3 regions of the Ferdinandcohnia sp. FSL W7-1320 genome follow, and region 3 is predicted to be linked to each of the others. Evidence: riboswitches for the same ligand, from Rfam matches in the RefSeq annotation. Region 3 holds a riboswitch; each other region holds the start of a gene.
The links. Region 3 has a riboswitch for lysine ahead of NST91_RS06455 (Na+/H+ antiporter NhaC family protein). Riboswitches for the same ligand answer to the same signal wherever they lie in the genome.
Positions count from the first base shown of each region.

Region 1: another riboswitch for lysine. It lies ahead of NST91_RS03650 (transporter substrate-binding domain-containing protein); the one in region 3 lies ahead of NST91_RS06455 (Na+/H+ antiporter NhaC family protein).
Region 2: another riboswitch for lysine. It lies ahead of NST91_RS07895 (aspartate kinase); the one in region 3 lies ahead of NST91_RS06455 (Na+/H+ antiporter NhaC family protein).

Region 1 is NZ_JBBPAM010000001.1:741,328-752,640, forward strand. Features, by position in the region: gene NST91_RS03615 (CdaR family transcriptional regulator) at 1-306, opposite strand, end outside; gene NST91_RS03620 (glycerate kinase) at 454-1,623, shown strand; gene NST91_RS03625 (2-keto-3-deoxygluconate permease) at 1,601-2,710, shown strand; gene larA (nickel-dependent lactate racemase) at 3,018-4,286, shown strand; gene NST91_RS03635 (UxaA family hydrolase) at 4,302-4,601, shown strand; gene NST91_RS03640 (UxaA family hydrolase) at 4,594-5,763, shown strand; gene NST91_RS03645 (NupC/NupG family nucleoside CNT transporter) at 5,938-7,119, opposite strand; lysine riboswitch at 7,363-7,544, shown strand; gene NST91_RS03650 (transporter substrate-binding domain-containing protein) at 7,644-8,480, shown strand; gene NST91_RS03655 (amino acid ABC transporter permease) at 8,546-9,292, shown strand; gene NST91_RS03660 (amino acid ABC transporter ATP-binding protein) at 9,311-10,045, shown strand; gene NST91_RS03665 (Na-translocating system protein MpsC family protein) at 10,321-10,686, shown strand; gene NST91_RS03670 (NADH dehydrogenase subunit 5) at 10,827-11,313, shown strand, end outside.
Region 2 is NZ_JBBPAM010000001.1:1,564,624-1,575,936, forward strand. Features, by position in the region: gene NST91_RS07880 (electron transfer flavoprotein subunit alpha/FixB family protein) at 49-1,026, shown strand; gene trxA (thioredoxin) at 1,428-1,742, shown strand; gene uvrC (excinuclease ABC subunit UvrC) at 1,917-3,689, shown strand; lysine riboswitch at 3,757-3,935, shown strand; gene NST91_RS07895 (aspartate kinase) at 4,021-5,265, shown strand; gene NST91_RS07900 (YslB family protein) at 5,776-6,231, opposite strand; gene NST91_RS07905 (succinate dehydrogenase cytochrome b558 subunit) at 6,624-7,232, shown strand; gene sdhA (succinate dehydrogenase flavoprotein subunit) at 7,366-9,126, shown strand; gene sdhB (succinate dehydrogenase iron-sulfur subunit) at 9,128-9,886, shown strand; gene NST91_RS07920 (acyl-CoA thioesterase) at 10,046-10,501, shown strand; gene gerE (spore germination transcription factor GerE) at 10,675-10,899, shown strand; gene NST91_RS07930 (MarR family transcriptional regulator) at 11,133-11,313, shown strand, end outside.
Region 3 is NZ_JBBPAM010000001.1:1,280,936-1,292,248, reverse strand. Features, by position in the region: gene NST91_RS06485 (YutD family protein) at 1-119, opposite strand, end outside; partial or broken gene NST91_RS06480 (YhcN/YlaJ family sporulation lipoprotein) at 260-889, shown strand; gene lipA (lipoyl synthase) at 1,061-1,960, opposite strand; gene NST91_RS06470 (peptidoglycan DD-metalloendopeptidase family protein) at 2,259-3,209, shown strand; gene NST91_RS06465 (methionine/alanine import family NSS transporter small subunit) at 3,282-3,395, opposite strand; gene NST91_RS06460 (sodium-dependent transporter) at 3,392-4,933, opposite strand; gene NST91_RS06455 (Na+/H+ antiporter NhaC family protein) at 5,185-6,768, opposite strand; lysine riboswitch at 6,896-7,078, opposite strand; gene yunB (sporulation protein YunB) at 7,173-7,931, opposite strand; gene NST91_RS06445 (DUF1805 domain-containing protein) at 8,055-8,357, opposite strand; gene NST91_RS06440 (bifunctional metallophosphatase/5'-nucleotidase) at 8,481-9,872, opposite strand; partial or broken gene NST91_RS06435 (DUF72 domain-containing protein) at 9,968-10,817, opposite strand; gene sufB (Fe-S cluster assembly protein SufB) at 10,897-11,313, opposite strand, start outside.

The DNA of each region.
Region 1 (11,313 bases), 540 kb from region 3:
GCCACCACGGTCTCTTATTATGTAGGGTTCCCCCGTAATTCCGATGACTCCGACAACCTCACCATGAAAATGTATCGGTAAATTAATTCCTTGCTGTGTTCCACGAAGTTGGCCTTGATTTTCCGATGTAATTTCAAGGACCTTACCAGTTTTAATAACTTCTAATGCACCTTCATGGATCGAATCTTGACGAGAGGGGTCACTTGTTGCAATAATAACTCCTTCTTCATCCATTATATTGATATTCAGGTTCATGACCTTCGAAGTTTCATTTACTAACATCTCAGCAATTTCCCTAGTAATCATCAAATTCTCCTTTTGGTTATTGAGTACAAAAAGACATTATAATTTATATAATTATTTGTATTCTACATATAAAGAAGAATTGAAGCAAGTCCATTATAATTAAATAAACAGAATATTGTAAGCGTTTGCGTTAGGGAGGGACACAAAATTAAAATCATAATTGCGCCAGATTCCTTTAAGGGCAGTGTAACTGCAATGGAAGCGGCCTTATCTATTGAAAAAGGAATAAAAAATGCATATCCGAATGCGGAAACGAAGTTAATACCTGTGGCGGATGGAGGAGAAGGAACGATGGAAAATCTCGTTTCTTCGACAAAAGGACATAAAGTTTCAGCTACTGTTACAGGTCCCCTTGGTAAACCAATCGAAGCATCTTTCGGGGTGCTAGGTGATGAAGAGACATGCATTATAGAAATGGCTAGTGCATCGGGCTTGGATTTAATTAGTCGTTCTGAGCGGGATCCTCTAATTGCAACGACGTTTGGTACTGGGGAATTAATTAAGAAAGCGCTTGACGAAGGGTATCGAAATTTTGTCTTAGCCATTGGTGGATCTGCCACAAATGATGGTGGTGTAGGGATGCTACAGGCTCTTGGTATGCAAATCCTGGACAAGTCAGGACAGGAAATTGGCTTTGGTGGTGGTGCGTTAAATCAAATTCATGAAGTACGAATGGATCATTTTGATACACGAATCCAAGAAAGTCATTTTTTAATTGCCTCTGATGTGGAAAATCCACTCGTGGGTGAAAAAGGAGCTTCTCATGTGTTTGGACCGCAAAAAGGAGCTACAGATGAAATGGTTCGGGTCCTCGACAAAAACCTTACACATTGGGGCAATGTAGTGGAACAAGTAACGGGGATTCGGTTGCATGAAAGACCGGGAGCTGGGGCTGCAGGAGGAATTGGAGGAGCTTTTCAAGCATTTTTTCCATCCATAATGAAAAGAGGGGTAGATGTCGTTATTGAATACTCCAAGCTTGAAGAAAATCTAAAAGGGGCTGACCTTGTAATTACTGGGGAAGGGCAGGTGGATTTTCAAACAGCTTATGGAAAAACTCCCATGGGGGTGGCCCAAACAGCAAAGAAGCTTAATATTCCAACGGTCATTATCGCGGGTTCCATTGGTGAAAGAATTCAAACATTATACCAATATGGAATTATAGGGGTTTTTAGCATAATAAATCGTCCAATAAACTTAGACGAAGCGATGAAAGAATCAAAGAAATTGTTAGAACTAACAGCTGAGCAAGTAAGCCGCACTTATTTTTTCAATAAAGAGGGGGTAAATGGGAATGAAAATCAAGCAAACAATTGAGAAAGTACCAGGTGGATTGATGGTTGTACCTTTAATGTTAGGGGCGTTATTTAATACAGTCGATCAAATGCACATTCCAGCAGTTATGGAGGCTTTAAAATCTTTGGGGGTTGCTCCAACTGCCGATGGTCATTATGAGTTTTTACGGATTGGTGGATTCTCTGAACAATTATTTAAAAATGGTGCATTAACATTAATTGCATTATTCCTATTTTGCGCAGGTAGCCAGATGAATCTTAGAGTCGGTGGGATTGCTTTGAAAAAAGGAGTATTGCTGACAACATCAAAATATTTAACTGGGCTTGCCATTGGACTTTTGTTTGGGTACTTTTTTGATCCTATGAATGGTTTACTTGGTTTATCGACATTGGCAATCATTGCTGCAATGACAAATGGTAACGGTGGGATGTATGCTGCCTTAACAGGTCAATATGGAAACAGGTCGGATGTAGGTGCTGTATCTGTCCTATCATTAAACGATGGACCGTTTTTTACTTTAATGTCACTGGGCCTATTAGGTTCCAAATTCCCAATTATTTCTTTTATCGCAGTATTATTACCGATTGCTCTAGGAATGCTCCTAGGGAATCTTGACCCTGAAATTCGTGAATTTTTGGCTCCAGGAGAAATCTTACCGGTTCCATTCTTTGCATTTGCACTTGGTGCAGGAATGAACTTTATGACATTCTTCAACCCTAGCGTTGTTGGCGCTGGATTACTTCTAGGAATTATGACAACCGTATTAACAGGATTAACGGGTATTCTCGTGTTTAAGCTGTTTAGAGAGAAAAGTCAAATTGCCCCGGTGGCTGAAGCGTCTACAGCGGGTAATGCTGTAGGTACACCGGCAGCAATTGCAGCGGCTGCGACTGTTGCAGCTGGTTCTGGTATGATGAGCGCTGCTGAAGCTCAAGCCTATCAGGATATTGCGAACATAGCAACGATGCAAATATCAATATCTGTATTAACGACGGCCATTCTTTGTCCAATTGCTGTTATACTAATGGATAAATACCAAAGAAGTAAAGGCATTGATGCAAAACTGGAAAACCCAGGAGCACCAAAAGACCCTGGAGTACCAGTATAACTTTATTCAGAAGAAGTCCCCACTCCTATGAGTGTTTCGATTAATGTTATAAAAGGAACCAATCATTTGGGGTTCAGACCCTAACTGAATAAAGTTATAGCCTCCGGCGGATGCCACGATTTTTCAAAGGTAGTTTTTCGAGACAGTAAGTTCAAAGACTAAGAACGCCACGTCCTGTGGCAACGTCTTTATGACCCACTTCCTGTGGGCCTAAAAATCGGGCAGCAAATACGCTCCACCCCTGGCCATTTAAGAGGCTAGGGGTGGTTATTTATTAAAAACATCATGAGTTGAAAGGGAGAAAAAAATGCAAACAACATTACTTTATGGAAAAGAAAGTTTAACAATTAATGTCCCGGATGATGCTCTTATTTTAGAACCACAAAACCCCTCAGGTCTTGAGGATGAAATGGGAGCATTACAAGAAGCCCTCAAGAATCCTATTGGATCACCTCCTTTAGCAGAAATGGTGAAAGCAACCGATAAAGTAGCTATCGTCATTAGTGACATTACACGGCCAACGCCTAATGAAAAACTTGTTCCGGCTTTAATTAAGGAATTAAACCATGTTCCGCTTGAAAACTTTGTGATTATTAATGGAACGGGAACGCATCGTGATCAAACGGAAGAAGAGTTCGTTCAAATGCTAGGGCAATGGGTTGTTGATAACGTTCGGATTATTAATAATCGTTGTCATGATAAGGAAACACTTGTCAAAGTAGGGCATAGTAAATTTGGTTGTGACGTTTATTTAAACAAAGAATATGTTGAAGCAGATTTTCGAATTGTAACCGGTTTTATCGAGCCTCACTTTTTTGCTGGCTTTTCAGGTGGACCAAAAGGAATCATGCCAGGGATCGCAGGAATTGAAACGATTATGACCTTCCATAATGCACGGATGATTGGTGATCCGTTAGCAACATGGGGAAATATGGTGAATAACCCTCTTCAGGAGATGACAAGGGAAATTAACATGATGTGTAAACCTCATTTTATGCTGAATGTCACTTTGAATCGTGATAAGCAGATTACAAATGTGTTTGCTGGGGAATTAATTGCCGCCCATGACAAAGGTTGTGCGTATGCAAAAGAACACGCAATGACGAAATGTGAACAGCGCTTTGATGTCGTCATAACCTCAAATTCTGGCTATCCACTCGATCAGAATCTGTACCAGGCTGTAAAAGGTATGAGTGCTGCTCATAAAATTGTGAAAAAAGGGGGAGCGATCATTATCGCTTCAGAATGTTCTGATGGGCTTCCAAGCCATGGGAATTACGGGGATATCTTAAAAATGGCCAAGTCTCCACAAGAAATCCTAGACATGATCAATGACCCAGAGTTTAAAACATTTGATCAGTGGCAAGTGCAAAAGCAGGCCGTAATTCAAGTGTGGGCTGATGTTTATGTGTATTCACTACTTACAGATGAGCAAGTGACACAGGCAATGCTGAAGCCAACACACAATATTGAACAAACGTTAGAACAGCTTAAAGAAAAGTATGGGAAAGACATGTCTGTAGCGGTACTACCGTTAGGGCCATTAACTATACCGTATGTTGATTCTGAGGATTAATAGGAGGGCTAAGTCATGTCTCAAAGTTTTTCGGCTGTATTAATGAATGAGAGAGATAATGTTGCGACCGTTTTAGTAGATTTAGAGGCTAATATCTTTGTTACTGCTTCGTATGGTGATAGGAAAATTGATGTACAACTCGTACACTCCATTCCCTTTGGGCACAAATTTGCCGTTGATTCTATTAAAAAGGGTGAAAAGATTTATAAATACGGTGAAATCATAGGTGTTGCTTCATGCGATATTGAGGTAGGAGAGCATGTCCATGTACACAATCTTGAAGGAACACGAGGTAGGGGGGATATAAATGAATAATCAAGAATATTTTATGGGGTATAGACGTCCGGATGGAAAAGTTGGGGTTCGTAATCATGTATTGATTCTTCCAACTATCACCTGTGCGACCCAAGCTGCATACCAAGTTACTCAGCTTGTACATGGGACTGTTAGTTTTATTCATCAACATGGCTGTACACAGGTTGGAGTGGATTATGATCAAACCTTCCGAACCTATGTTGGTGTTGGCCTTAATCCAAATGTGTATGGCGTAGTCGTGCTAGGTTTAGGCTGTGAAACACATCAAGCAAGAAGTGTAGCAGAAGAGATTGCTAAAAGCGGAAAGCCAGTTGAGACTGTTTCCATCCAGGAAAATGGAGGCACCTTGCAAACGATCGCTAACGCAGCCAAAGTTGCAGCAAAGATGGTTCAGGATGCCTCTGCAATTATGAGGGAACCTTGTCATGTTAGTGAATTGATCATTGGAACGGAATGTGGTGGTTCGGATGCATGTTCTGGCTTATCTGCGAACCCTGCGGTTGGCCATGTGAGTGATTTAATTGTAAAAGCAGGCGGAACAGCAATCCTTGCAGAAACGACAGAATTAATCGGTGCCGAACATTTACTTGCGAACCGAGCGGTTGATGACCATACTTCCAGACGAGTATATGAAAAGATTAAGCAGGCAGAAGGTCGTGCGCTTATGATGGGGATTGATATCCGCACTGGTAACCCTACGCCAGGAAATATCGCTGGAGGGTTAAGTTCACTTGAGGAAAAGTCACTTGGTGCAGCTACAAAGTCTGGCACCAGTCCGCTTCAAGAACTGGTTGACTATGCAGAGATTCCAACTAAAAAGGGACTTGTCTGGATGGATACTCCAGGGCAGGACATCGAACAGCTTACAGGAATGGTTGCGGGAGGTGCACAGGTAGTTCTCTTTACAACTGGTCGTGGTACGCCAACGGGTTCACCGATTGCTCCTGTTATTAAAATTTCAACAAACACACCAATGTTTAATAGTATGAGAGATAATATGGATTTGAATGCTGGAACAATTATTGAAGGTAAAGAGACTGTTCAAACAGTTGGACAATCTATCTTTGATGAAATTAAATCTGTCTCGTCAGGAAAACTGACAAAATCAGAAATTTTGAAGCAAAACGACTTTGGAATTTGGAGAATAGGACCGACCTTTTAACTTATTCAGCAGGGTCTCCAGCCAATCAGAATAAGTTAACGTTTCCGGCAGAATCAGCCATTAGTTGAATAAATTTGCTAAGTAGAAACCTTCAAAACCGAAATCGGAAAAACCAAAAAAGGAACCCACTTGAAACTGAGAAGGTTCCTTTTTTTCTTTTTTAGACGTTGTTATTTATAAAACGAAACTAACAATAATACCTGAAAGTATGCTTACTAGTGTGGCACCATATAAAAGTTTCAAACCAAAACCAGCAACGACATTCCCTTGCTCTTCATTGAGACTTTTCACCGCCCCGGTAATAATCCCGATTGATGAGAAATTAGCAAAGGAAACAAGGAATACAGACAGAATACCAAGTGTCCGTTCACTAAATTGGTGATTTCCTCCAGATAAATCCATCATCGCAACAAACTCATTTGTCACGAGTTTTGTCGCCATAATTCCTCCGGCACTAACTGCTTCTGATAAAGGAATCCCCATAATAAGAGCAATTGGAGAAAAAAGGTAACCTAATAGCGTTTGGAATGAAATGGTGAATACTAGTTCAAATACATGATTGATTGCTGCCATTAAAGCAATAAAACCAATTAACATGGCACCGACAATAACTGCAACCTTGAATCCATCAAGGATATATTCTCCAATCATTTCAAAGAATGATTGTTTTTTTTGATCGCGGATTTCGATCATATCCTCATCTGGATTTACTTCGTACGGATTAACGATAGAAGCGATAATAAACCCGCCAAATAAATTTAACATTACAGCTGTGACAACATATTCTGGCTTTAGCATTGTCATATAAGCGCCGACAATGGACATTGAAACTGTTGACATCGCGGAAGCACATAGGGTATACAACCGTTGTTTGGATAGCATACCTAATTGCTTTTTTAGTGTGATGAAAACTTCCGATTGCCCGACCATCAATGAAGCAACTGCATTATATGATTCAAGTCTACCCATCCCGTTTACTTTACTTAATAACCATCCAATCCCATTCATAATGAATGGTAAAATTTTCAGATACTGGAGAATTCCGATTAATACTGAAATAAATACGATTGGAAGCAATACAGTTAAAAAGAATGGAGCCTCTCCATCGTTCGCCATTCCGCCAAACACAAAGGAAATCCCTTCGCCTGCATATTCAAGCAGTTTATTAAAAAAAGCAGAAATCCCCTGGATGATAATGAAACCAAATCTAGTATTTAATAGTAATATTGATAAAATAATTTGGATGACAATCATGATGAGAATCGGTTTATATTTTACCTCTTTTCGGTTGGAACTTGCCAACCAAGCCAAAAACAAAACAACAAAAATACCTAAAACTGAAAGAGCATATTGCATATGTAACCTCCTGGTGTATTTTTAACATTATGTACATACTCTCGGTATAGTAACCTCTTTTATATGTGATTACAATGTATATTTTGTCCATTTCTTATAACAAGAACACGATATAGATGGCTTATTTTTTTATATATCCCATGTTAAAACAGTAGTTACTGGATTTTCTAATAATTAGTAGTTGACTGATTAGTAGTTACTATTGTAGTATAAAAACACAATTAAATAAGGCCTCACTTTTACTAGTGAGGTAGAGGCGCGATATTTAACAGTCTTTAGTGGAGTTTGAGGAAACAGTGATGCTAGGGAGAAGGAAATGTCGCCGAAGTTTGTAATACCCTCAATATTACATGCTGGGTCTGCAGTTAATAGCTGCAGGACTGTCTCAATAAACCCCCAGTTTATTGAGTTGTGCTATCTCAATTGAGATAAAAGAGAGGACCTTAGGGCAAATTTACTGCGACCTGAGTATATCTCAGGTCGTTTTTTTGTCGAAATTTATAAGAATACGGAGGAGAAACAGCATGAGAAGCAAATTAACAATATTTTTCGTTTTAATCATTTCTACCATTCTATTATTAGCAGGGTGTGGAACAAGTAATAGTTCGGATTCTGGTTCATCAGAAGATAATACATTTAAGGTAGGTCTTGAAGCTGGATATGCACCGTTTAACTGGACTCAAAATGATGATTCCAATGGTGCAGTAAAAATAGACGGTTCTGCAGAGTATGCAGGCGGATATGATGTGGAAATTGCAAAAAAAGTAGCTGAAGGTTTAGGTAAAGAATTAGTGATTGTAAAAACAGAGTGGGATGGTCTTGTACCAGCTTTAACATCAGGCAAAATTGATGCAATCATAGCTGGTATGTCACCAACAGCAGAACGAAAAGAAACAATCGATTTTTCGGATAATTACTATACTTCAAATTTAGTTATGGTTGTGAAAAAAGGCAGCACTTATGAAGGTGCTACTTCTATCCAAGATTTTAAAGGAGCAAAAATTACTGCTCAATTAAATACATTCCACTATACAGTAATCGACCAAATTGAAGGTGTCGAAAAGAAAACGGCGATGGACAACTTCCCAGCAATGAGAGTAGCACTTGAATCAGGAATGATTGATGGTTACGTGTCAGAACGTCCAGAGGGTATTAGTGCTTCATCTGCTAATGAAAATTTTGTAATGGTGGAATTTGAAGATGGATTTGAAACTTCAGAAGATGATACAGCAATTGCTGTCGGACTTCAAAAGGGCAGCGAATTAACAGAAAAAATCAATGAGATTTTATCAGGTATCTCAGAAGAAGAACGTACAAGCATTATGGATTCGGCTATTCAAAATCAACCAGCAGCAGAATAATAAATACAGGGAACCGACTGTATATCAACATACAGTCGGTTATATAGGGCTAAGGAGGAGAAGAAATGAGTTTTGAGTGGGTCATTAAAATAATTATCGAAAACTGGCCAATGTTCCTTCGTGGTGCGGGTTTAACACTCTTGATCGCTCTTATCGGGACGGTCTTTGGGGCAATGATTGGATTGCTAGCAGGAGTTATCCGTACAATTCCAATGCCCGAACGTGGTGTGAACAAAATATTTTTAAAAGTCATTAATGCCATCCTCTCCATCTATATTGAATTCTTCCGTGGAACACCGATGATTGTACAAGCAATGGTTATCTATTATGGTTCTGCGTTAGCATTTGGGATAGATATGAATGTTTTTGTTGCAGCGATCATTGTTGTCTCAATCAATACAGGGGCATATATGGCTGAGTATGTTCGTGGTGGGATTGTTTCGATTGATAAAGGACAGTTTGAAGCAGCACATGCAATTGGAATGAATCATTTCCAAACGATGTGGAACGTTGTCTTACCACAGGTTATACGTAATATTCTACCTGCAACAGGTAATCAATTTGTGATTAATATTAAAGATACCTCCGTTCTGAACGTGATTTCAGTGACAGAATTATATTTCGTGACAAAATCGATATCAGGCAATAACTTTAGATATTTTGAATCGTTTTTCGTAGCATGTATGATTTATTTTGTGATGACCTTCATTGTTACAAGAATTCTATTATACTTTGAAAGAAAATTAGATGGCTCTGATAATTATACGATGATTGGGAACGATCGACCGATACAAGTTAATCAACAACAATAGGAAGAAGGAGGAGAGAACATGGAAAAGGTTATTGATATTCAACATTTAAGCAAATCCTTTGGCACTCATGAAGTATTAAGGGATATTGATTTCTCGGTGAATAAAGGAGAAGTTGTCTCCATCATCGGTTCCTCCGGATCCGGTAAATCAACTCTTCTTCGTTGTATTAATCTATTAGAAAGACCTAGCGGTGGGCAAATTATCTATCAAGGTGAAAATATTTTGGATAACAAGCATGATGTCGCTACCTACCGAAGACATTTAGGAATGGTCTTCCAACAATTTAATCTTTTCAATAATCATAATGTCCTAAGCAATTGTGTAGTAGGGCAAATAAAAGTATTGAAACGCACGAAGGAAGAAGCGGAAAGAGTAGCGATGAAATACTTAAAAGTTGTTGGTATGGATAAATACATTAACGCTAAGCCAAAGCAGTTATCCGGTGGGCAAAAGCAACGTGTAGCGATTGCAAGAGCACTTTCGATGGAACCAGATGTGATGTTATTTGATGAGCCAACATCAGCACTTGATCCAGAAATGGTAGGAGAAGTCCTAAAAGTCATGAAGGAACTCGCTGAGTCTGGTCTTACGATGTTAATCGTAACGCACGAAATGGAATTTGCAAAAGAAGTATCAGATCGAGTTGTATTTATGGATAAGGGTGTTATTGCTGAAGAAGGAAGTCCAGAGCACATCTTCAATAATCCGACACAAGCTCGTACTAGAGAATTCTTAAAACGTACAATCGTATAAGCAGCTAAAAATAAATAGAATCAATCCTCTGTCAATTTAATATTGACAAGTTGATCATTTTCAATTAAATTATTACTTAGATTAATAACCGAGTGATATTATTTACCTTCTGAATAATAATAAAGAGCTTTAGCATTTTATTAATGTAGAATTGGTAGAATGAAGAAGCAATCTTTTTGTATTTAGAAGTACAGAATAAGACAAATCGGTATATTTTTAGACTTAGAGGGAATAGTCTGGAAATATACCGTTTTTTTTGTTTGGGGGGAATTTACTTGAAGAAAACAAAAGGGTCCATCGAATCAGAAATTAGCAAAGCGATTACTCATTGGGAAAAGGATTTTTTGGGGCGTGGATCTGTTTCCGTTAAAACAGATATTCTCCGTGATATGATAATCGTTTATTTACAAGGTATATTAACTCCTGCGGAATATGCTGTTTGTCAAACAAAGGATGGCATGCTATCAATCAAACATACTCGGTCAGGGTTAGTTGAATCTGGTTTGGATGGATTAAAAGAAATTATTTTAACCATCACTGGGGAAGAAGTAAAAAGTTTTCATACTGATTTAAGTACTCGTACTGGAGAACGAGTTATCGTGTTTAAGTTATTTAATGATTTAGAGAAAAAATTAGTTTAGGGAGATTTTTAAAAGACTTTATTAGTCAGTTAAAAATAGACCGAGAACAAGTATCAGTGGTTACTACGACTGGTACTAGTTCTCGGTTTTTTTATTTAATTACTATTTAAGTTCGGTCCATTTTGACGGAGGGAAGTTTTATGATTTCGAATAGCATATCCATACTACTTACCTTATTTTTTATCGCACTTTTTTTATCTGTGGTAAGTGGATTCGTATTCCTATCTAAACGGGTGCCCCTAGGTTTTGTGCGGGTCCACATCGGGATCATTTCATTGCCTGCTTTGGTGTCATTATTGATTCTATTAATGAACAATATGAATCACAATGTTGGCCCCTTGCACTTGGATTCATTAGCTTGGCTTATGGCATGTTTTGTTCTGACGATAGGGATTGTCATCCAACGTTTTTCTGTAAGGTATTTACTAGGAGACCGTTCTTACCGAAAATACTTTGCATTCTTCACACTTATAACAGGTACGGCTTCTGTTTCCTGGTTAAGTAATGACCTTCGATTGTTGGCCGGTTGTTGGGGGATTACTCTTATTGGGTTAACGATTCTTATAAGTATAAAGAGGGAGTGGAAGGTAACGAGAGTAGCAACAAGACTCTCTGCTCAGGTATTTG
Region 2 (11,313 bases), 280 kb from region 3:
TATGCGATTTCAAAATTTTACTAAGGCGAATCTAGGGGGTTACGCATAATGTCAAGAAAAGTAGTAGTTCTAGGAGAAACACGTGATGGTGCTTTACGAAACGTATCTTTTGAAGCAATTGCAGCGGGTAAAATTGTAGCAGAAGGCGGCGAGGTTGTAGCCGTGTTAGTTGGTGAATCTGTAGGTGCGCTAACAAATGATTTAATTCATTACGGAGCAGACCGAGTTGTAACGGTTGAAGATGCAAAATTAGCATCATATACACCAGACGGCTTCTCGCAAGCCATTCTTGCAGCAATTGATGCTGAGTCACCAGAAGCTTTAGTTTTTGGTCACACATCATTAGGTAAAGACCTTTCACCTAAAATTGCGAGTAAATTGAATTCTGGTCTAATCTCAGACGTAACAGCAATTGAGGCTGCAGGTGGAAATATTGTCTTTACTCGTCCAATCTATTCAGGAAAAGCATTTGAAAAGAAAATTGTGACAGATGGTTTAATCTTTGCAACCGTACGTCCTAACAATATTACACCACTTGAAAAAGACGAATCACGAACTGGTGAAGTTTCATCACTATCTGTTGAAATTAAAGATTTACGAACAATTGTAAAAGAAGTTGTGCGTAAGGCAACTGAAGGTGTAGATTTATCCGAAGCGAAAGTTGTAATTGCAGGTGGCCGTGGGGTAAAGAGTGCAGATGGTTTTGAACCATTAAAAGAATTAGCGAATGTTCTTGGTGGTGCTGTAGGTGCATCGCGTGGAGCATGTGATGCTGATTATTGTGACTACTCTCTACAAATTGGTCAAACAGGTAAGGTTGTTACGCCAGACCTATATATTGCTTGTGGGATCTCAGGAGCAATCCAGCACTTAGCAGGAATGTCTAACTCGAAAGTAATCGTAGCCATCAACAAAGACCCTGAAGCAAACATCTTCAAGGTTGCAGACTATGGAATCGTTGGTGACTTATTTGATGTAGTTCCAATGCTTACTGAAGAGTTCAAAAAACTAAAAGTAAATGCATAATAGGTTGTCAAATTAATTTATAGAGATTTTTCCATTTTACCTTTGAAAAATTTATGGTATACTAATCAAGCGATGAGCTGAATTGCATAAGTCGAGTTGACACGCCTTTTGGCAAGGCACTATGTGGAGTGCTGTCCTCGCCGCAATACGCAAAAAGACGTCCTTCTGGACGTCTTTTTTTATATGCTACATTTAAAATAATGTCTATAACCTCTATTAATTTACATACATAACAGCTTAAAAAGTTGGGGAAGATGACTATGTATGAAGTACAGTGTTTAATCTTATCATTTCTAAATTAGTTAACTGTTTTTTTTGAAGCAAAACATTCGTAAAATGACATCTCAGATGGTATACTCTTGGTAGAATTTCAATGTTGTTACTTATTAGGAGGGGTTAAAATGGCTATTACAAATGTAACAGACCAAAATTTCGATTCAGAAACAAAAGATGGATTAGTACTTGCAGACTTCTGGGCACCTTGGTGCGGACCATGTAAAATGATTGCTCCAGTACTAGAAGAATTAGACACTGAGATTGGTGACAAAGTGAAAATCGTGAAACTCGATGTAGATGAAAACCAAGAAACTGCAGCGAAGTTTGGCGTAATGAGCATCCCAACTTTACTTGTAATTAAAAACGGTGAAGTTGTAGATAAAGTAGTCGGTTACCAACCAAAAGAAGCTCTTGCTGACAGACTTGCAAACCACTATTAATCCAAATTTTAAACAGCCTTAATAGGCTGTTTTTTTTGTTTGAACTCATTTCTAAGTGACTTCCTATTTTTACTCGTACAACTTCTTCGTAAAAATGTTACAATATAAGATACGTCAAAATAAAAGAAAAGATTACTTAGACGAATTGATTTTATAGTAGATGGAGTGATTACTATGCACGATCATCTTAAGGAAAAATTATCGATTTTACCAGACCAGCCTGGTTGTTACTTAATGAAAGACAGGCAAGGTACTGTAATATATGTGGGTAAAGCGAAAGTGTTGAAAAACCGTGTTCGATCTTATTTTACAGGGTCACACGATGGTAAAACCTTAAGGCTTGTCAATGAGATTGAGGACTTTGAATATATTGTAACTTCTTCAAATATTGAAGCACTTCTTCTTGAGATCAATCTTATTAAAAAATATGATCCAAAATACAATATCATGTTAAAGGATGACAAGACGTATCCTTTTATCAAAATTACTGCTGAAAAACATCCACGCTTATTGATTACTCGAAAAGTAAAAAAGGATAAGGGAAAATATTTTGGACCATATCCTAATGTACAAGCAGCAACTGAAACAAAAAAACTATTAGACCGGATATATCCTTTAAGAAAATGTTCAACATTACCAGATAAGGTTTGTTTATATTATCATATCGGTCAATGTCTAGCCCCTTGTGTCAATGATGTTACCGATGAAACCAATAAAAAAATGGTAGACGATATTATCCGCTTTTTAAATGGTGGATATAAAGAAATCAAAGGCGAGTTGACTGAAAAAATGTTAAAGGCCTCTGAAGAACTCGATTTTGAGAGAGCAAAAGAATACCGTGACCAAATCTCAAATATTGAAACGACAATGGAAAAGCAAAAGATGACAATGACAGACTTTATTGATCGTGATGTATTTGGTTATTCCTATGATAAGGGGTGGATGTGTGTTCAAGTCTTTTTTATCCGTCAAGGAAAATTAATAGAGCGGGATGTTTCTTTATTTCCTTTTTATAACGAGCCTGAACAAGACTTCTTAACCTACCTTGGTCAATTTTATTTAAAAGATAATCATTTTAAACCAAAGGAAGTGTTGCTTCCTAGTTCGATAGACCGTCACATTGTTGAGCAATTATTAGAAGTAGCTGTTCAACAGCCTAGTAGAGGGAAGAAAAAACAATTAATTGACCTAGCTACTAAAAATGCAAAAATTGCGCTAAAGGAAAAATTCGCTTTAATTGAACGAGATGAAGAACGTACAATTAAGGCTGTTGAAAATTTAGGACAGAAGTTAGGGATTTATACACCTCATCGAATCGAAGCATTTGATAATTCAAATATTCAAGGAACAGATCCTGTTTCTGCCATGATTGTGTTTACTGATGGAAAACCTGACAAAAAAGAATATCGAAAGTACAAAATTAAGTCAGTTCAAGGTCCGGATGATTATGAATCGATGAGGGAGGTTGTTCGGAGGAGATATAGCCGTGCATTAAAAGAGAACCTTCCATTGCCAGATTTAATCATTATTGACGGAGGTAAAGGTCATCTTGCTGCAGTAAGGGATATTCTTGAAAATGAATTAGGTTTAGAAATTCCACTAGCAGGACTTGCAAAGGATGATAAACACAGAACGTCCGAGCTCTTAATTGGAGACCCACCTGAGATTGTAGAACTACCTAGAAATAGTCAGGAATTTTATCTTCTACAACGAATTCAAGATGAGGTTCACCGTTTTGCGATTACCTTCCATCGTCAAATCCGTGGAAAAAACGCATTTCAATCTGTGCTCGACGATATTCCTGGAGTTGGGGAAAAACGTAAAAAAGCACTATTAAAGCACTTTGGTTCTATCAAGAAGTTGAGAGAAGCAAGTGTTGAGGATATCCTAAAAGCTAATATTCCTAGACCAACAGCTGAAGCAATTTACGAAAAATTAAAAGAATAGTCGTTGCTATTATAAAAATAGTCTGATATAATGCTTAATAATATAATATTACACTTCAATACGTTGAAGTGAAGATAGAGGTGCGATCTTTATCAGTATGCAATTGGAGGGGTATGAGCCCTAATGATCATTGCAAAAAGGAAAGTTCGCCGAAGTGTAAAAAGGCTCATACTTTTTTATGCTGGTCTTATGTTTAAGAGACATAGGATTGTCAAGATGGATGAATCTTGGAGGGCTATCTCACGAAGTGACACGTAGTACGTTTACGTATATCACAGCAATGAGAATCTCTCATTGCTGTTTTTTATTATTCTAAGAGAGGGTTGAGGGCATGGGGATCATCGTTCAAAAGTTTGGAGGCACCTCTGTTGGGTCACCAGATAGAATTAAAAATGTTGCAAGTCGAGTTATTCAAGAGGTGCAAGCGGGAAATCAAGTTGTCGTTGTTGTTTCGGCAATGGGGAAGACAACCGATCAGCTAGTAAGCTTAGCTAATGAAATTACAAGCGCGCCAAGTAAGCGCGAGATGGATATGTTGTTAAGTACAGGTGAACAAGTAACAATTGCATTATTATCTATGGCTTTACAAGAAAAAGGGTATGAATCCGTTTCGTATACAGGCTGGCAGGCTGGTATTGAAACAGAGGCAATACATAGCAATGCCCGAATTGAAAACATTGAGGTATCAAGAGTATATAAAAGCTTAAAAGAAGGAAAAATCGTTGTCGTTGCTGGATTCCAAGGAGTCAGCAGTTCAGGCGACATTACTACTCTTGGTCGTGGAGGTTCCGATACAACTGCTGTCGCACTTGCAGCGGCGTTAAAGGCGGATAAATGTGACATCTACACAGATGTAACAGGTGTATACACAACTGATCCTCGCGTAGTTCCAACTGCACGAAAACTTCATTCCATTTCTTATGATGAAATGCTGGAGCTTGCAAATCTTGGTGCTGGAGTACTTCACCCACGTGCAGTGGAATTTGCGAAAAACTTCGAATTGCCGCTTGAAGTTCGTTCAAGCTTAGAGCTAGAAAATGGAACCATTATTGAGGAGGAAGTTTCAATGGAAAAGAATCTTGTTGTTAGGGGAATTGCTTTTGAAGACCAAATTACAAGGGTAACAGTATCAGGTTTACCAAATGAATTGCATACACTATCAACTATATTTGGCACACTAGCAAAAAATGGTTTAAATGTAGATATCATTATTCAAAATATGACAGATCATAATCATACAAATATTTCATTCTCTGTAAAAACACCTGATTTACGTGACACACTTGCTGTTTTAGAAAATAACAAGGATTTATTGAAATATGAAAGTATCGAACATGAGGATGGATTAGCAAAGGTTTCAATTGTAGGTTCTGGAATGGTTTCAAACCCAGGTGTAGCCGCTGATATGTTCCAAGTGCTTGCAAATGAAAATATTGAAGTGAAAATGGTAAGTACATCTGAAATTAAAGTATCTACAGTTCTTGAACAAGGCAATATGGTTCGAGCAGTTGAATCTTTGCATGACTCATTTAATTTAGCTGCTGTTGAAGAAGAAAGAGCGAAAGTAAAACTATAATTTTAGTTAAATGGGTGGTTCAAAGGAATTTGGACACCCTTTTTTTTAAATAGAAGGCTCTTTTCTAAAAAAGATTATTGCTTTCTGATAATAAAGGCAAAACTAGTTGATTAGAGCGTAAGGTGGGGACTCCTTGAAAATGTATTCACAATTTCTTCGTGCGTGGGTTATTTCAAAGAAGCAAATTCAATGTCCAGCGGGAAAAGCGTGAGACTTGAGACCCCGCAGGAGCGGTAGCGACGTGTCCAGTTTCAGCGGCTAGAAACTGAGAAATTTCAACTCCTCCCTCAGAGGCAAAATACGCCTCTTTGTCGGAGTCTCCGACGCACAGGACGTGGCGCTTTAGTCGGCCAATTTTCTCGTTTCTGTGCAAGCCGCCTCCACATTTCGTTGAGGAGGCTCAAGCCACGCCCGCGAAAAGCGTCCACCTGAAGCGGAAGTCAACGATATAAAAACAACAAAGTTTGCGAAAACAGCCTAATAAAAAATCTGCACGAAATGTGCAGGCTTTTATTCTTCGGTGATGTCTTTTGGGTCCCATTTTACCGTGAATATTATTTTTTGTGCTCTTCTTTTTTGTTGTTCAAAGCTTTCGGTGATTCGATTTTTCTGTTGTTGAATTTGTTGGGCAAGAAAGCCAGATTCAAGCTGGAATGTACAAATATCTTTCCGTTTAAAGCGAGTAGTTACGATCGAACCCTCCAAATGAAATTCAATGGAGTTTTTATCCAAACGTTCTACCTTAAGGTCTCCCCATCCAGCATCGTGAAAGAATGAAATGATTTCTTCCGTCGTAGGTAAGGGGAATTTTCGGGCAAGATTTTTTCCAGCCCAATATAATATCTGTGGCGTTTCTTTCCCGAGAATATCAGGAATTAAAATTTCTCGTAATAGTTCGTACCCAAATACGGGAACAGACTGTTCACTTGTATTTACATTTTGTTCATTGATGTTAACGTTCTTCACTGCATTCCCCTCTTTCTCCATTCTTTATTATATAACATGAGGGTATAAGAAAAACATGAATTTTTTTGTTTCTTTTTGTCAGGGAGAATTGATTTTTATTTCGTATGACTACAATCATATGTGTACAATTATTATTATTTTTATGAATAAATTGTGGACTTGTTTCCTTGACGCTCTTGCTTTATGGGAGTAAAATGAATTTGTTACATTATACTGATAAAAGAAAATCAGTTGCAGTATTTGTCTATTTATCTACAATAAATAAATTTGTAGATTCCTGCAAAGGTTTTCAGTTGTCAGTTTTTATATCGTCCTTTTACATAATTATACAGGATGAAACATTATAACGGAGTGCCATGTGGGCACGTTTAATTACTAAGGGGGGTTAAAGTATGGCTGGTAATCGTGAATTTTTAAATCGCAGACTTCATTCATTATTAGGTGTAATTCCTGTAGGTTTATTTTTAGTGATGCATTTAGTTGTGAATAATTTTGCGACAAGAGGAGAAGAGGTTTATAACGGTGCTACTCACTTTATGGAAAGTCTTCCGTTTAAACTTTTCTTAGAAATTTTTGTTATTTATTTACCATTATTATTTCATGCAATTTACGGTCTCTATATTGCCTTTACAGCAAAAAACAATGTGAGCAATTATAGCTTTTTCCGTAACTGGATGTTCGCACTACAACGTGTGTCCGGTATAATTACTCTAATTTTTGTTGCATGGCATGTATGGGAAACAAGAATTGCCGCAGCTCTTGGTGCGGAAGTTAATTTTAATATGATGGAGAATATCTTGAGTTCACCTTGGATGATTACATTCTACCTAGTTGGGATAATCTCTACCATCTTCCACTTTGCTAATGGTCTTTGGTCATTTGCAGTAAGTTGGGGATTAACGGTAACTCCTCGTTCTCAAAAAATTGCAACATATGTAACAATGATTATTTTTATAGCGTTAACATACGTAGGTGTGTCTACAATCCTTGCATTCGTTTAATTTTTCAAAGAAAATTTTCAAGTAAGCTCGATAAAATCGGGCGCAAATATGTCAATGCGTAATTGATCTTTTAAAATTTGACCGTTCACTAGTATGACATTTGAACGATCTCTTTATTGGGGAGTGAGTAACTTTGAGTAAAGGAAAAGTTATCGTAGTTGGTGGTGGACTAGCTGGGTTAATGGCTACCATCAAGGCTGCTGAAGAAGGAACACAAGTTGATTTATTTTCACTCGTACCTGTAAAACGATCTCACTCTGTTTGTGCACAAGGTGGGATAAACGGTGCAGTTAATACAAAAGGTGAAGGGGATTCTCCGTGGATCCACTTTGATGATACAGTATATGGTGGAGACTTCTTAGCTAACCAAAAGCCAGTTAAGGCGATGTGTGAAGCAGCACCTGGAATTATTCACTTAATGGACCGTATGGGTGTTATGTTTAACCGTACACCAGAAGGTTTACTTGATTTCCGTCGTTTCGGGGGAACTCAACACCATCGTACTGCATTCGCTGGTGCAACAACTGGTCAACAATTGCTTTATGCATTAGATGAGCAAGTTCGACGTCACGAAGTAGCAGGATTAGTTACAAAATACGAAGGTTGGGAATTCTTAGGAATTATCCAAGATGACGAAGGAATTTGTCGTGGTGTCGTAGCGCAAAATCTTCAATCAATGGAAATTAAATCATTCCCTGCTGATGCTGTTATTATGGCATCTGGAGGCCCTGGAATTATTTTTGGTAAAACTACAAACTCAGTTATCAACACTGGATCTGCTGCATCAATCGTGTACCAACAAGGTGCATATTATGCGAACGGTGAATTTATCCAAATCCACCCAACAGCAATTCCTGGAGACGACAAACTTCGTCTAATGAGTGAATCCGCTCGTGGTGAAGGTGGACGAGTATGGACATATAAAGATGGAAAGCCTTGGTACTTCTTAGAAGAGAAATATCCTGCATACGGAAACTTAGTTCCTCGTGATATTGCAACACGTGAAATTTTCCATGTATGTGTAGATATGAAACTAGGTATCAATGGTGAAAACATGGTTTATCTAGATCTTTCTCATAAAGATCCAAAAGAACTTGATATTAAATTAGGTGGAATTATTGAGATCTATGAAAAATTCATGGGTGATGATCCACGTAAAGTTCCAATGAAAATCTTCCCTGCAGTTCACTACTCAATGGGTGGATTATGGGTTGATGATCATCAACAAACGAATATCCCTGGATTATTTGCTGCAGGAGAGTGTGATTTTTCACAGCACGGAGCAAACCGCTTAGGTGCTAACTCCCTATTATCAGCTATTTACGGTGGTATGGTTGCTGGTCCAAACGCAGTTAATTACATCAAGGGACTTAAAAAAGGTACAGATTCCATTTCTTCAACTGTTTTCGATAACCATGTAAAACAAGAGCAAGAAAAATGGGATAACATCATGTCAATGGATGGTACTGAAAATGCATACATCCTTCACAAAGAACTTGGTGAGTGGATGACAGATAACGTAACAGTTGTTCGTTACAATGACAAGCTATTAAAGACTGATGAAAAGATTCAAGAGCTTATGGAACGTTACAAAAACATCAACATCAATGACACATCTAAATGGAGCAACCAAGGTGCTACATTTACTCGTCAATTACAAAATATGCTACAACTAGCACGTGTAATTACAATTGGTGCATATAACCGTAACGAGAGCCGTGGAGCACACTATAAACCTGATTTCCCTGATCGTAATGATGAGGACTTCTTAAAAACTACGATGGCTAAATTTACTGGGAAGGATACTGCGCCTGCATTCCATTATGAAGACGTAGATACTTCATTAATCGCACCTCGTAAACGTGACTATACTAAGAATAAGGAGGCAAAGTAAGATGAGTGAAAAAACAGTTGAATTTCATGTAACTCGTCAGGATACTCCAGATTCTGAACCATATGTAATTAAATTCAAGGTTCCTTACCGTAAAAATATGAACGTAATTTCTGCATTAATGGAATTCCGTCGTAATCCGGTAGATATAAATGGAAATCAAGTTGCTCCAATTACTTGGGATATGAACTGTTTGGAAGAGGTTTGTGGTGCATGTTCAATGGTTATCAACGGTAAACCTCGCCAATCATGTTCAGCACTTATTGACCAGCTTGAACAACCAATTAAACTTGAACCAATGAAGACATTCCCTATCGTTCGTGACCTACAAATTGACCGTAGTAGAATGTTTGATTCATTGAAAAAAGTAAAAGCTTGGATTCCAATCGATGGAACATACGACTTGGGCCCTGGACCTCGTATGCCAGAGAAAAAGCGTCAATGGGCATATGAATTATCAAAATGCATGACATGTGGTGTTTGTCTTGAAGCATGTCCAAATGTTAACAGCAAATCTGATTTCATTGGTCCAGCACCATTATCACAAGTACGTTTATTCAACGCACATCCAACTGGTGAAATGAATAAAGCTGAACGTTTAGAAACAATTATGGGAGATGGAGGCCTTGCAAACTGCGGTAACTCACAAAACTGTGTACAGTCTTGTCCAAAAGGTATTCCACTCACTACTTCAATTGCAGCACTAAACAGAGATACATCTATCCAAGCATTCAGAAATATGTTTGGTAGTGACCAAGTCTAATAGAAATATTGAAAGCACTCCCTCATGTCATATGGAGGGGTGCTTTTTTTACGAAGAGTTTTTAGAAGTATACCTCTTAATCAGGCATAAAATTTCCCCATTAGAATAACGCACCACTTAACTGCAATTTGAATAATCTTTTGTAAGGGAGCTATTGGAATGAAGCATATTACGTATATCGATGAATTTGAGTCTTGGGAGAATACATTTGAATTTTTTCAACCAATTCAGGTACGCTTTTCCGAAACAGATATGTTTGGACATTTAAACAACACAGTCCCCTTTGCTTACTTTGAGGAAGCAAGAATTCAATATTTTAACCATGTAGGGTTTATGCAAAGGTGGACTGACAAATCCAGCGACACAATCCCGGTAGTTGCAAACCAACAATGTGATTATTTGAAACAAGTCTATTTCGGAGAACAGCTTAAACTTTATGTAAAAATAAATCAATTAGGCAATTCCTCAATGGATATCCATTATATGGCTAAAGATAAGGAAGGAGCCGTTTGTTTTGTCGGCAGAAGTACGCTTGTTCAAATGTCAAAGCAAACGGGAAAAGGAGAGCCTTGGTCTGAAGAGATGAAACAAATGTTAAATCCAATTAACCTATAATATATGAGTCAAATTAATCAAAAATACCAATACATCTAAAAATAGACGCAAAAAAGTCTACATATCGGCCTTTTAACAGTCACAGCAACACTCTCCTTCTCATATTATATGGTGACTAAATATATACCCATCCAGTAGTTCAGCTCGAACCTTAGCAAGGAGGGTTACAATACTTGAAGGAGAAAGAGTTTCAACCAAAACCGCTACTAACAAAAAGAGAGAGAGAAGTTTTTGAATTACTAGTTCAAGACAAAACAACGAAAGATATCGCAAGTGAACTATTCATAAGCGAAAAAACAGTTCGTAACCACATATCGAATGCGATGCAGAAGCTGGGAGTAAAGGGGCGTTCTCAAGCAGTTGTAGAGCTCCTTCGTATGGGAGAACTTGAACTTTAAGTATGACCGGCTACCCTTTACTCTTGTAAGGTAGCCGGTTACTTATTTAGTGCATTTTACATATTTCCTAAATAACTTCAACTTGCTTTTTACGCGAAAAAAGTAGAAAATAAGAATAATATAGATTTTTTTCTTAAGCGATACGTCTTTACATTTTGCATACAATGAAGCAACTGTAATAGAAGAAAAATCGGTTGGATTTTACCACTAACATTTTACTAGGAGAGGATGTAATGACTGTTAAGGAGAGCAATGAAACAAAAGACTACCAAGTAATCGCAGATATCGAAAAATCACTTCGTTTTATCTCGGGCTTACTTAAACAAAAGGGCCGAGAAATCCTAAGTAACTTTACAATTACAACACCCCAATTTATAGCTCTTCAATGGTTACTTGAACTTGGAGACATGACAA
Region 3 (11,313 bases):
CCAACTATATAATCATACTTCGCTAAGATATCGCTGTATCTCGCACGAAAACCTTCTTCATTAAATCCATCTTTTAGCTCATCAATGAGCTCATATGTAGTATTACCTATGCTAATCACTTCAATCACCTCGTACCCCATACTAGAGGATGTTCACTATATATCCATTATAGCCAATCAATCCATCAATTACTATGCGAAATTTTTGTTGAATTGGTCACCCTACAACTGAGGGGGTGTCAAGATTGAAAAAATACACAATCATCTCAGGCTTAATTGCCTTAACCGCTTTAACAGGTTGCGGTACTTCTGACGATAATGCAGGAGTCTACCATGAAAGCGGAAATACAATATATCGAACTGACCAAAATGAGCTTTACAATGCGAATGGCGTCAAAAACAATGGTAAAGAAATGACGAACTTTGGCTATGTTCGTCACCAAAAAAATCCAGTCCCTGGCGGTGCAAATGTATACAGTAATTTGCCAACCATGAACAGGGAAAAAGTTGCAGATTTAATCAGTAAAATCTGTACAACTATTCCGAACGTCAAAGATGTTGGTACGCTAGTAACTGATGAAGAGGTCCTTGTCGCATATGATACGGATTCTAAAGACCGTATGTTAACAGCAGACCAGGTAAAACGTTCCGCAATGTCAGTTGTTCCGAGGTATTTCCATGTATACGTTTCTGATAACCCTGACATGATGAATCAAATTGAGCGATTCGGAAGACTTGATTCAGACAGCCGAAATGTCGATCAAATTATTACATCTACCATTCAACAAATGATTAAATCGCCACAAGGATATAAAGTCAGTGATGGTGAAAATGAAAATGGGGAAATGGAAGGTGGCCTCAACCCTGAGTATGAACGTAGGGCGAGAGAGAACCAAGACTTCCTTAGTAACCCTAGTATCAACAATAAAGGTGGAATTGAATTCAATCCTGAAATAGATCGCACAACTGATAATAAAGGGAATGAGGACCAAAAGAGAGATGATGGAAGAGAATTATTGCAAAAAGGAACGCATTAAAAAAAAGGGGATTTCCCCCTTTTTTTATGCTTGTTTAACTTGTTGATTTGATTTTGCTGCATTTACTTGCTCATCCGCATGGTAAGAAGAACGTACAAGAGGACCGGCTTCACAATGACTGAAACCTTTACTTAATGCAATCTCTTTTAATTCTGCAAATTCATCTGGATGATAGTATTTTTCAACTTTCAAATGCTTTTTCGTTGGTTGTAAATATTGACCAATTGTAATGATATCTACATTGTTTGCTCGAAGGTCGTCCATTGTTTCAATGATTTCTTCCTTCGTTTCGCCAAGGCCGATCATGATACTTGATTTTGTTGGAATTTCTGCATTCATTTCTTTTGCACGACGTAAAAATTCAAGTGAACGTTCATATTTTGCACGTGCACGAACACGGTCAGATAAACGGCGAACCGTTTCAATATTATGGTTCATAATGTCGGGCTTTGCATCCATTAGGATTTTTAGATTTTCGTGCACTCCACCCATATCTGATGGTAGCACTTCAATTGAGGTAAATGGATTCTTTCTACGAATTGCACGTACTGTTTCTGCAAATACCGCAGCTCCACCGTCCTTCAAATCGTCACGAGCAACTGTTGTAATAACAACATGCTTTAATCCCATCATTGCGACAGAATCAGCTACCCGCTCTGGTTCTGCCCAATCCAATTCATTTGGAAGGCCTGTCTTAACCGCGCAAAAGCGGCAAGCGCGAGTACAAGTGTCCCCAAGAATCATAAAAGTAGCTGTTTTTCTTACAGCCCAACATTCGTGAATATTAGGACATTTAGCTTCCTCACAAACGGTATGTAATTGCTTCTCTCTCATCATTTTCTTTAAGCCAGTGTAGCTTTCATTCGTATTCAGTTTTATTTTTAGCCATTCCGGCTTTCGAAGATATTCTTGTTTTTTTGACATACTTCATCACTCCATTGCAAAGGCTATCCCTATTATACTCCTAACTACTTTAAGAATCCAAGTATTCGATTTATTTGTATTTTTTAGCTTCCAACAATTAGTGATTATGAAAATGAGATGATTTAACAAACTAACAAGGAAGAGACATTTTTATTTAATTCAAATTAGACAAATTCGACTTATTAAATGCCTATAGATGCCTTTTTAAAACAATACTTCCTTGTGTTATTTTAGTGAAAGGAGATTTGCGTGCGTGAACAGAAAACTTGGTATAGTTGTTGTTATTTGCTTACTTTTAATGTGTATGCCTTTGGATGCAAGTGCAAATGAGGATCAACAAAAAGTTTTTCAGGAACGAATGAACCTCTATACAAAGATGGAAACAGTAACACAGATTCCTTGGTACTATTATGCGGCTATTGACCAGTATGAAAGAAGCATCCGTCGTTCCCGAAAAGATATTCCGAAAGAAACCGGGTTAATTGGAATTTATATTAAACCAGAGACTTGGGCGGGGGCTTTAAACCCAAATCCAAATGATTCGAACCCTTATAGTATTCAACTTTTTGGAGGAATAGGTCTTGATGGTAACGGGGATGGAGTTGCAGATCAAACGAATGATGAGGATATCCTACTTACGATTTCAGAGCAAATTTTAGCGTACGGGACTGATCCTGATAATATCAGAATCGGTTTATGGGATTATTACAAACGGGACAAATCGGTTTCACTGATTACGGGAATTGCTAAAATCTATTCAACATATGGCACACTTGATTTAGATAAACACGCCTTTCCGGTTCCTCTTGGCTATAATCACAGCTATAAAAATACTTGGGGAGATGCGCGTGGCTGGGGAGGTCGTAGAATGCATGAAGGCACTGACATCTTTGCAAGCTACGGAACACCGGTAAGGGCAACCTCATATGGGGTCATCGAAATGAAAGGTTGGAACCGTTTTGGTGGATGGCGTATCGGTATCCGCGATGTTAATAATACGTACCATTACTTTGCTCACTTAAATGGATTTGCGAAGGATATAGCAATCGGGCAAGTTGTTGAACCTGGTACAGTGATTGGCTCTGTTGGAAGTTCTGGCTATGGACCACCAGGAACTGCCGGAAAGTTCCCTCCACATCTTCACTACGGAATGTACAAAGACAACGGGTATACAGAATGGTCCTTTGATCCATATCCGCATCTAAGGGCTTGGGAAAGATCAGAAAGACAAGCCAGAAAACGTAAATGATTAAAGGCTGTGGAAATTTTTCACCACAGCCTTTCTCCGTTCTATTTTGACCCTCTTTTTATAATTATTTCTTTAACCTTGTTTCGCTTGTTTAGCCTTTTTAGCAGCATGTGCAATACTTGCTACTAATCCTCCCCATAAGATAACCATCCCAATGATCATCATCGCAATTGCTCCACCGGTCATAGTCCTACCTCCTTGTCACTACCAGAAGAGTAGTTGTCATTTAAAGCTGCACTTCCCCACTTTTTAAGTGAAAACACAATCCCTAATATAATGACTCCTGCTGCAATGAAAACACCTGGGAAGAGTATAAATGAAGTTGCATACCCTTCATAGTTTCCAGTTGCATTGTCAAATTGTTGAAGGATATTTTGCTTGAATAAGTCAAACATCATATATCCTAAAACGACTGGTGTAATTACGCCTAAACAAATCTTCCACCAACCACCTGCACGAATATCGGAAATCGCATTTGCATGTGCTTGTAATGGATTCATTTGCTTGAATACCCAAGCAATAAGTATTACTTCAACTAAACCGGCAACAGCAATACCAAATTGGTTAATGAAGTAGTCAACTACATCTAGGAAGTATAAGCCTCCATTTGTAGAATATAGGATTGAAATAAGTGATGCTAACCCTGCACCATATATGACTGCCTTGTTACGTGTAAGATTAAATTTGTCTTGAACTGCAGCAATGAACACTTCACAAATCGAAATTAATGACGTTAATCCGGCAAATACTAATGACAAGAAGAAAAGCGCTCCGAAAAATTCGCCAAATGGCATTTGGTTAATAATTTGCGGGAAGACCGCAAATGCTAGACCAACACCTGCACTAGCTACTTCTTCTACAGGTACATTCGCTTGTGCTGCCATAAAGCCTAATGCCGCGAATACCCCGATACCTGCTAATAGTTCAAAACCTGAGTTTGCAAAACCGGTAATAAATGCATTGTTTACTACATCGGACTTTTTAGGTAAATAACTTGCATAAGTAATCATAATTGCAAAACCAATTGATAAACTAAAGAAAATGTGCCCGTATGCCGCTACCCAAACCTCTCCAGACATAATTTTATCCCAGTTAGGTTGGAAGAATGAATTTAGACCCGTGCTTGCTCCTTCAAGTGTTACTGCACGAATAACGATAATCGTAAAAATAACTAATAGTGTAGGAATGAAAATCTTATTCGCTTTTTCAATCCCCTTTTTCACGCCTTTAAATAGGATAAATAGTGTAATAGCCCAAACAACGACTAAAGGCCCAAAAACCCCAAGTACTGGCGCTCCAACTTCTCCTGGAGTTTCAGCTAAATGTAAGTACTTAGAGAATAAGAATCCTCCTGTATCTTCTCCCCACGCTTTATTAAATGAAAAGAATGTATACGAAATTGCCCATGCGATAATAACTGCATAATAGGTGGCGATAACGAAAGAAATTAATACCTGCCACCACCCAAGCCATTCTAACTTTTTATTTAAACGGAAAAATGACAAAGGTGCTGATCCTCTAAACTTTTGTCCGATTGTAAATTCGAGAATTAGGATTGGTATACCAGCTGTTAAAATCGCAAATAGGTATGGTAGAAAGAATGCGCCTCCTCCATTTTCGTAAGCAACATATGGAAATCTCCATATATTACCTAAACCAACCGCAGAACCGATTGCAGCCATTACGAAGCCTGCCCGCGTCCCCCACTGTGGACGATTATCCATAAAACAAACCTCCCCTTTTCCACTTTAGCCCGTTACCGTATTAGCCCTTTAGCACTAGACTGAAGTTGGAAATTTTTCTATTTTCAGATTATTTTCTATAATCTATTTATTAGTATAGCCAGTCTTTATCTCTATGTCAAAAGTTATTTTAAAATGAAATATACTTTTAAAAAAAAAAGAGACAAAGGTTCTAATTCCCTTTGTCTCTTATATACTAGTTAAGTTTGATTGTTACCATTTGAATAGTAATTCTATGCGTTTTGTCTGTTTTTCATAGTGAAAACAAAAATAACAAATAACAGTAAAGTAGTAAGCACTCCTAATAAGGTATTGCCTGTAAGACCTAGTACTATATATCCGATTATAGCGATAACGGCGGAAGTGATGGCATATGGTAACTGTGTCATTACATGATCAATATGATGGCTTCCAGCTCCAGTGGAGGACAGAATAGTTGTATCTGATATTGGTGAACAATGATCACCAAACACGGAACCCGCTAGGACAGCAGCTAAGGCAGGAAGTAGTAAATTAATATCTGATGCCGCTACAATGTCTCCTGCAATCGGAAGCATCATTCCAAAAGTTCCCCAAGACGTCCCTGTCGCAAATGCCATAAAGCCGGCTACAACAAATAATATGACCGGTAAAAATGCAATATTTAAATTAGACCTTTCTACGAGGCTCGCTAGATATTTACCTGTTTCAATTTGTCCAATCAAGTCAACAATTACCCAAGCAAATAGTAAAATGTATACAGCTGGGAGCATTGATTTTATCCCTTCAACAATTCCCTTAGGAAGAAGTCCAATGTTTAAAGCTTTTTTTGCATAAACCTGAACAAAGAATAAAATAAGTGTTACAAGAATACCTAGGATTCCACCAGATAATAGAGATCCTGTTACATCCGTATTTTCAAAAATTGTAAAAATGGTTATATTACCTTCAGAAGCTCTATAGCCTGTCCATAATAAGGAACCAACCGTACCGACGACTAATGCAATAATCGGCCAAACCAAATCACCAACAGTACCTTTCTCACTTTGAGGTAATTCCTGTTTTAATTCCCCTAATACCGGTTTTTCAGGGTCTGTTACTTCCCCTGTTGTTAATGCACGATTTTCATGGGTTTTCATACTACCAAAATTAATATTAAAAATGGCTACAGCTATTACCATTAAAATCGAAACGAGTACATAAAGGTTTAACGGAATCATTCGAATAAATGCAGATAACGGAGAAAACTCCGATACACCATGTGTTACTAAGATAGGTGCCAAGATTGCAATAATATAAGCACCCCAGCTAGAAATTGGTGAGACAACACAAATTGGTGCGGATGTTGAATCAATAATATAGGCTAGCTTTGCACGTGAAACTTTATTTCGGTCTGTAATTGGTCTACTTACTTGTCCAACAGCCAAGGCATTAAAATAATCATCAATAAAAATAATAACACCTAAAACAGCTGCTAAAAGCTGTGCACCCGTTCTCGTTCTTACTTTTGTTTGCGCCCATTCACCAAAAGCACGGCTACCGCCAGAGATGGAGATAAAGGCAGTAATAACTCCTAATAAGAATAAAAACAATATGATATATACATTCCATGTATTAAGTTCGCCTTCTGAAACGAAGACTCCTTTAATGCTATTCCAGATAGTGAGTAAAACGTCTTGTAGCCAAGCTCCGACTCCTTCATTCGTTAGTACATTTCCATGTAATATGAATGCAGCCGAAACAATGCCGACTCCAAGTGATAGTAAAACCCTTCTTGTTAAAACAACCATGAGAAGCGCAATGATCGGTGGGATAATTGAATATATTGTTCCAGACATGATATGTGATTCCTCCAAGTGTTATTTTGGAGGGCGTGGTGAAAGAAGATACTCTTTAGAAGACAAAAAGAGAGTATGATAGAAAATAACTATCATTACTCTCTGTAATGTTATGTTATCCTCCATCACGATCAGTAGCCCTCCATTATAGATCATTTCTATAATGACAGTGTTACCCTTTTTCAAGGCAACCCCAACAAAAATAACATTGACGTGTTTATTTTTGCTTCGGCAAAAAATCCTTTCAACTATGATCTACGTTGTCATCCTCACATAGTTTACTCTTATTTTCTGCACCTCTACCTCATCGATCAGATAAGGTGGTGTATTCATTTTTATTAATTCCATCGCTAGTATATCTGATTTTTCACTTAGATTCAACTATTCTAGTATAGTATTTTTTACTAATTTGTCGGTATCTCTATCGAAGGAGATGAATCCCCACCATTATTATAGAAGTCTGGAACATCATGTAAAATGTTTTGATTGATTACAGGGATAATTGTTTCAATTTCAACCTCTCCTGTTGAGAAAGGTAAAATAACCTGCATCGTCACTGTCGCAAGAACATTATATTGAAACCACCCATTATTAATCCCCCACTCATCAATTCTTCCTTGTGGCGTAGTTTCTCCAAATCCAATCATATGAAAACGAATTGGTATTTGTGGACCTAAGTTTCCTAAGAGGGCATTATTGGTTGCTTCCCCAAGGGGTACTTTAAAAACAAAGCCCGTTTGTCCACTGGCATCATCCGTTTCAATTTCTAAATCAGGATATTCAAGTTTATTAATTTCACCTTCATTTACATACTTTAAGTACCGCTCAATATTTCCGAGTGTCTTTGTCGCCATTTTATTGACGACCTGAGTATTGTAACTAATCACTTTCCCATTTTCATCTGTTTGCACAATACTTAAATCCTCTTGGACCAATTCTTCCTCGTTTAATTGTTGGTTAATAGCGTTTTTAATAACTGTGGCAGCAACCTTCTTCGTTTCATTTTCAGCATATGCCATGAGTGCGGGCTCTATCGCTTTGTTAATAATGAATAAACCAATAACAGTTGAGAGAATAAAAAATACGAATGTTAATAAGAAGACGTAACGGAAAGGCAAGGGCCCTTTCCTTCTTGGTTGTAGACGAGCTCTATACTTTCCCAAACGAAAATCCCCCCTTACAAGCTATGTGTATGCAAGTAAGGAGGGATGTACGATAACTATTTTGTTCGACAATGTTCAAGTGATGCCACGTTCTTTTATATGGTATACCTTCTCAGGTTAATTTTAGATCATTTTTAGTAGGGCGTCTCTGCCTTTCATGCCTACTGTAATGCCTCGGTTTTCGGCTTCAATTGTAATTGATTCAAGAGGGGCTTCCAGTAATTGCTCGATTGTACGAACACCAACTGCCCTACCAGCAATAATGCCTCGTTCTTTAAGTTTTTCGTTTAATAATGCAACATCGAGAGCTCCGCACATAATATAGCCATTTTCATTCGTGACTGCCATAAAATTTGTCTTAGGCAGGTTAACGGTAATGGCTGTAAATTGATGATTATCAATTACGATTGGTGTCATTGAGACCATTCCTAGCACACTCCTTTCCCTAACTAATTTATGTAACGGGAAAGTGATTTGTGTTTGAAATAGTACTAGTCATAGACCTATCTTTCTCTAATCCTTTTGACTAAGTATCTTTAGTACGTTTTGCTAATTGTTTTTTAATTTTTCAGCTAAAAGATCTCGTAAGAATTCTGGCATATAGTATTTTTTATCCTTTGCATCCCGTATGACAGGAAAGAGTGAACCGAATGTGAACATATCAATGGTAGCAATTGAATACGTTTTGTCAGGATCGAGGTCCTCCCCATTGATTTTAATATCGGTAATGTGATCTAATCCATCCGAAAGCTTTGTAGTGTAAAGCTCTACGCCGTCATATACCATTTTGCCCATTACCTTTCCACGGAATCCTAGACCCTTAATATGGAGGTTTTCCATTTCCTTTGTGTTTGCTTGTAAAATAATTTCCTTCAGTTCATCGCCCTTAACCCAGACCTTACATGGATTAATAGGATGTGGGCAAATTCGATGCAAGTCTTCTCTTGTTACCTTTCCTGGTGGAAGCGAGTCAAGCAATAGCCCTGAGTTCACCATCGATATGTCTCCTGCACACCATTCGCGAAGGACCTCAGCTAAAAGCTTGGAAAATGAGTTTTCCGCAAACCAATCACTTAGAAGTGGTTGGTCAATTTCTGCAATAACATCATTTTGTAAGGTGTGTATACTTTTTGCCATGTACTCTGAAAGGATTTCAGTTGTTTCCTTACTTTCTGACAGTGATTTCGTAGGGATTACACTTGCAGCACTTTCAATGAGCTTTTTGTGCTCAGTATCAATTTTAAGAGTAACATGTCCAATATAATTCCCGTATTTTTGCGCACAGCATAGAAGTGTGTTATTGATTCTCTTTCCATTTTCTAAAAGATGATGTGTGTGCCCACCAAGTAGCACATCAACATCTGGGAAATCTCTTGCAATTTGCTCATCCTCATTGATTCCTAAATGGGACATCAGAAGCATCATATCTGTTTTGTCTTTTAATTCATTGATTGTTTCTTGTAGGATAACAAAAGGATCTTTGACGTTCCAGCCGAGCAGCTTATATAGCCCCATATAATGAACCGTTAAACCGATGATTCCTATCCTAAATCCACTTGGCAAGACATGAATATGGTAAGGATCTGCCCAGTTAGGTAACTTCCCATTTCGGTCGAATAGATTTGCAAGCAAGACCTTAAATTCTGCCTCTTCATATAAAGAATCCAGATGTTCATAAGACATCGTAATTCCTTCGTTGTTACCGATAGTAGCATAATCGTATTGAAGTTGGTTTAAGAGCTGCACATTCAATTTGCCATGGGATGCTTCTGAAATTGGATGAAAGCGATCAATATGGTCACCAATATCAATTAAGAGCATTTCCTCATTGTTAGCCTGATGAAGTTTTCTCATTTCTGTGATATATTTTGTGATTTTAGGCCATCGGTCAAAATGGCTATGGAGATCGTTTGTATGATAAATATGTACGGTTTCAATCAATCCCTACACCTCCTTTTTGCCTGTTTAAAATGCTATGGACTTCTTCTTTAGGTACTTCACTTTTGTATTTCAATTTAAATTTAGTATAGTTTTTACTAGCTAAAAAAGTCTAATTGCCTCGGCGCTAAACCTCTATATTCGATTCCGAGCATATCAATAAATTGTTTAGCATTGTCTGCCGCATCCCCACCTGAATTGTTATTAAACAATACGTAGATGGTCTCACTTGATTGATTAAGTTTCTGCACATGGTGGATCCATTCTTCTAGCTCTTCTTTATTATACTTATATAAATAACGCACATCACGCCAATTGCCTTGTTTTGGCTTTGTCCAGCCATGAACATTTCTGCCATGGAAACGTACGAGCGTTTTTAGTTTATCGGTTGGATGGAGGACTGTCGGAATTGACCCTTGGCCTGCCTGTGGCTCATCGCAAATACTATGAATCCAGCCTTCCTGTTCCATAAATTGTAATGTTTGTTTTTTTAGTTGTGGTGAAAACCATGATTGATGGCGGAATTCAAGCGCTACAGGAAATTTCTCCCATCTGTTGCTTGCACCACCTTAAGTAGTCTACATTTTCTCGATTACAATCATACCATGGAGGAAATTGAAATAAAACCATGGCAAGCTTATTTGCTTGTTGATAAGGTTCCAGTGACAAACGAAAAGCATCAAACATGTCTTCCTTTGATTCAAATGGAATTTCTCCACGTTGATGACCTGTCATCCCCTGATAAGCTTTAACAATGAATTGAAAAGATTCAGGTGTGTCTCTCAGCCATTTTTCCACATTACGTTTAGGCTGAATGGCATAGAAAGACGCATCCACCTCGACAATTGGAAAGTGACCAGCATATTCTTTTAGTTTATCACTGGGTGTAGTTCCTGCTGTATATAGACTATCGTGGTCACCCCAGCCAGTTACACCAATATAAATCATGGAGTCACCTCCTATTACGATTATGTACAAAAATAACTCGCTTGAGAGTATCTCAAACGAGTTATTGCAAGTTTTCTTATTAACCGATAGAACCTTCCATTTCGAATTTGATTAAGCGGTTCATTTCAACAGCATATTCCATTGGAAGCTCTTTAGTAAATGGCTCGATAAAGCCCATTACGATCATTTCAGTAGCTTCTTGCTCAGAAATACCACGGCTCATTAGATAGAATAGTTGTTCTTCAGATACTTTAGATACCTTAGCTTCATGCTCTAATGAAATATTGTCATTTAAAATTTCATTATATGGAATTGTATCAGATGTCGACTGATTATCCATGATTAACGTATCACATTCGATATTAGAACGTGCTCCATGTGCTCTACGTCCGAAGTGTACAATACCACGGTATGTTACTTTACCACCGTGTTTAGCAATAGACTTCGATACGATAGTAGAAGACGTATTTGGAGCAAGGTGAGTCATTTTCGCACC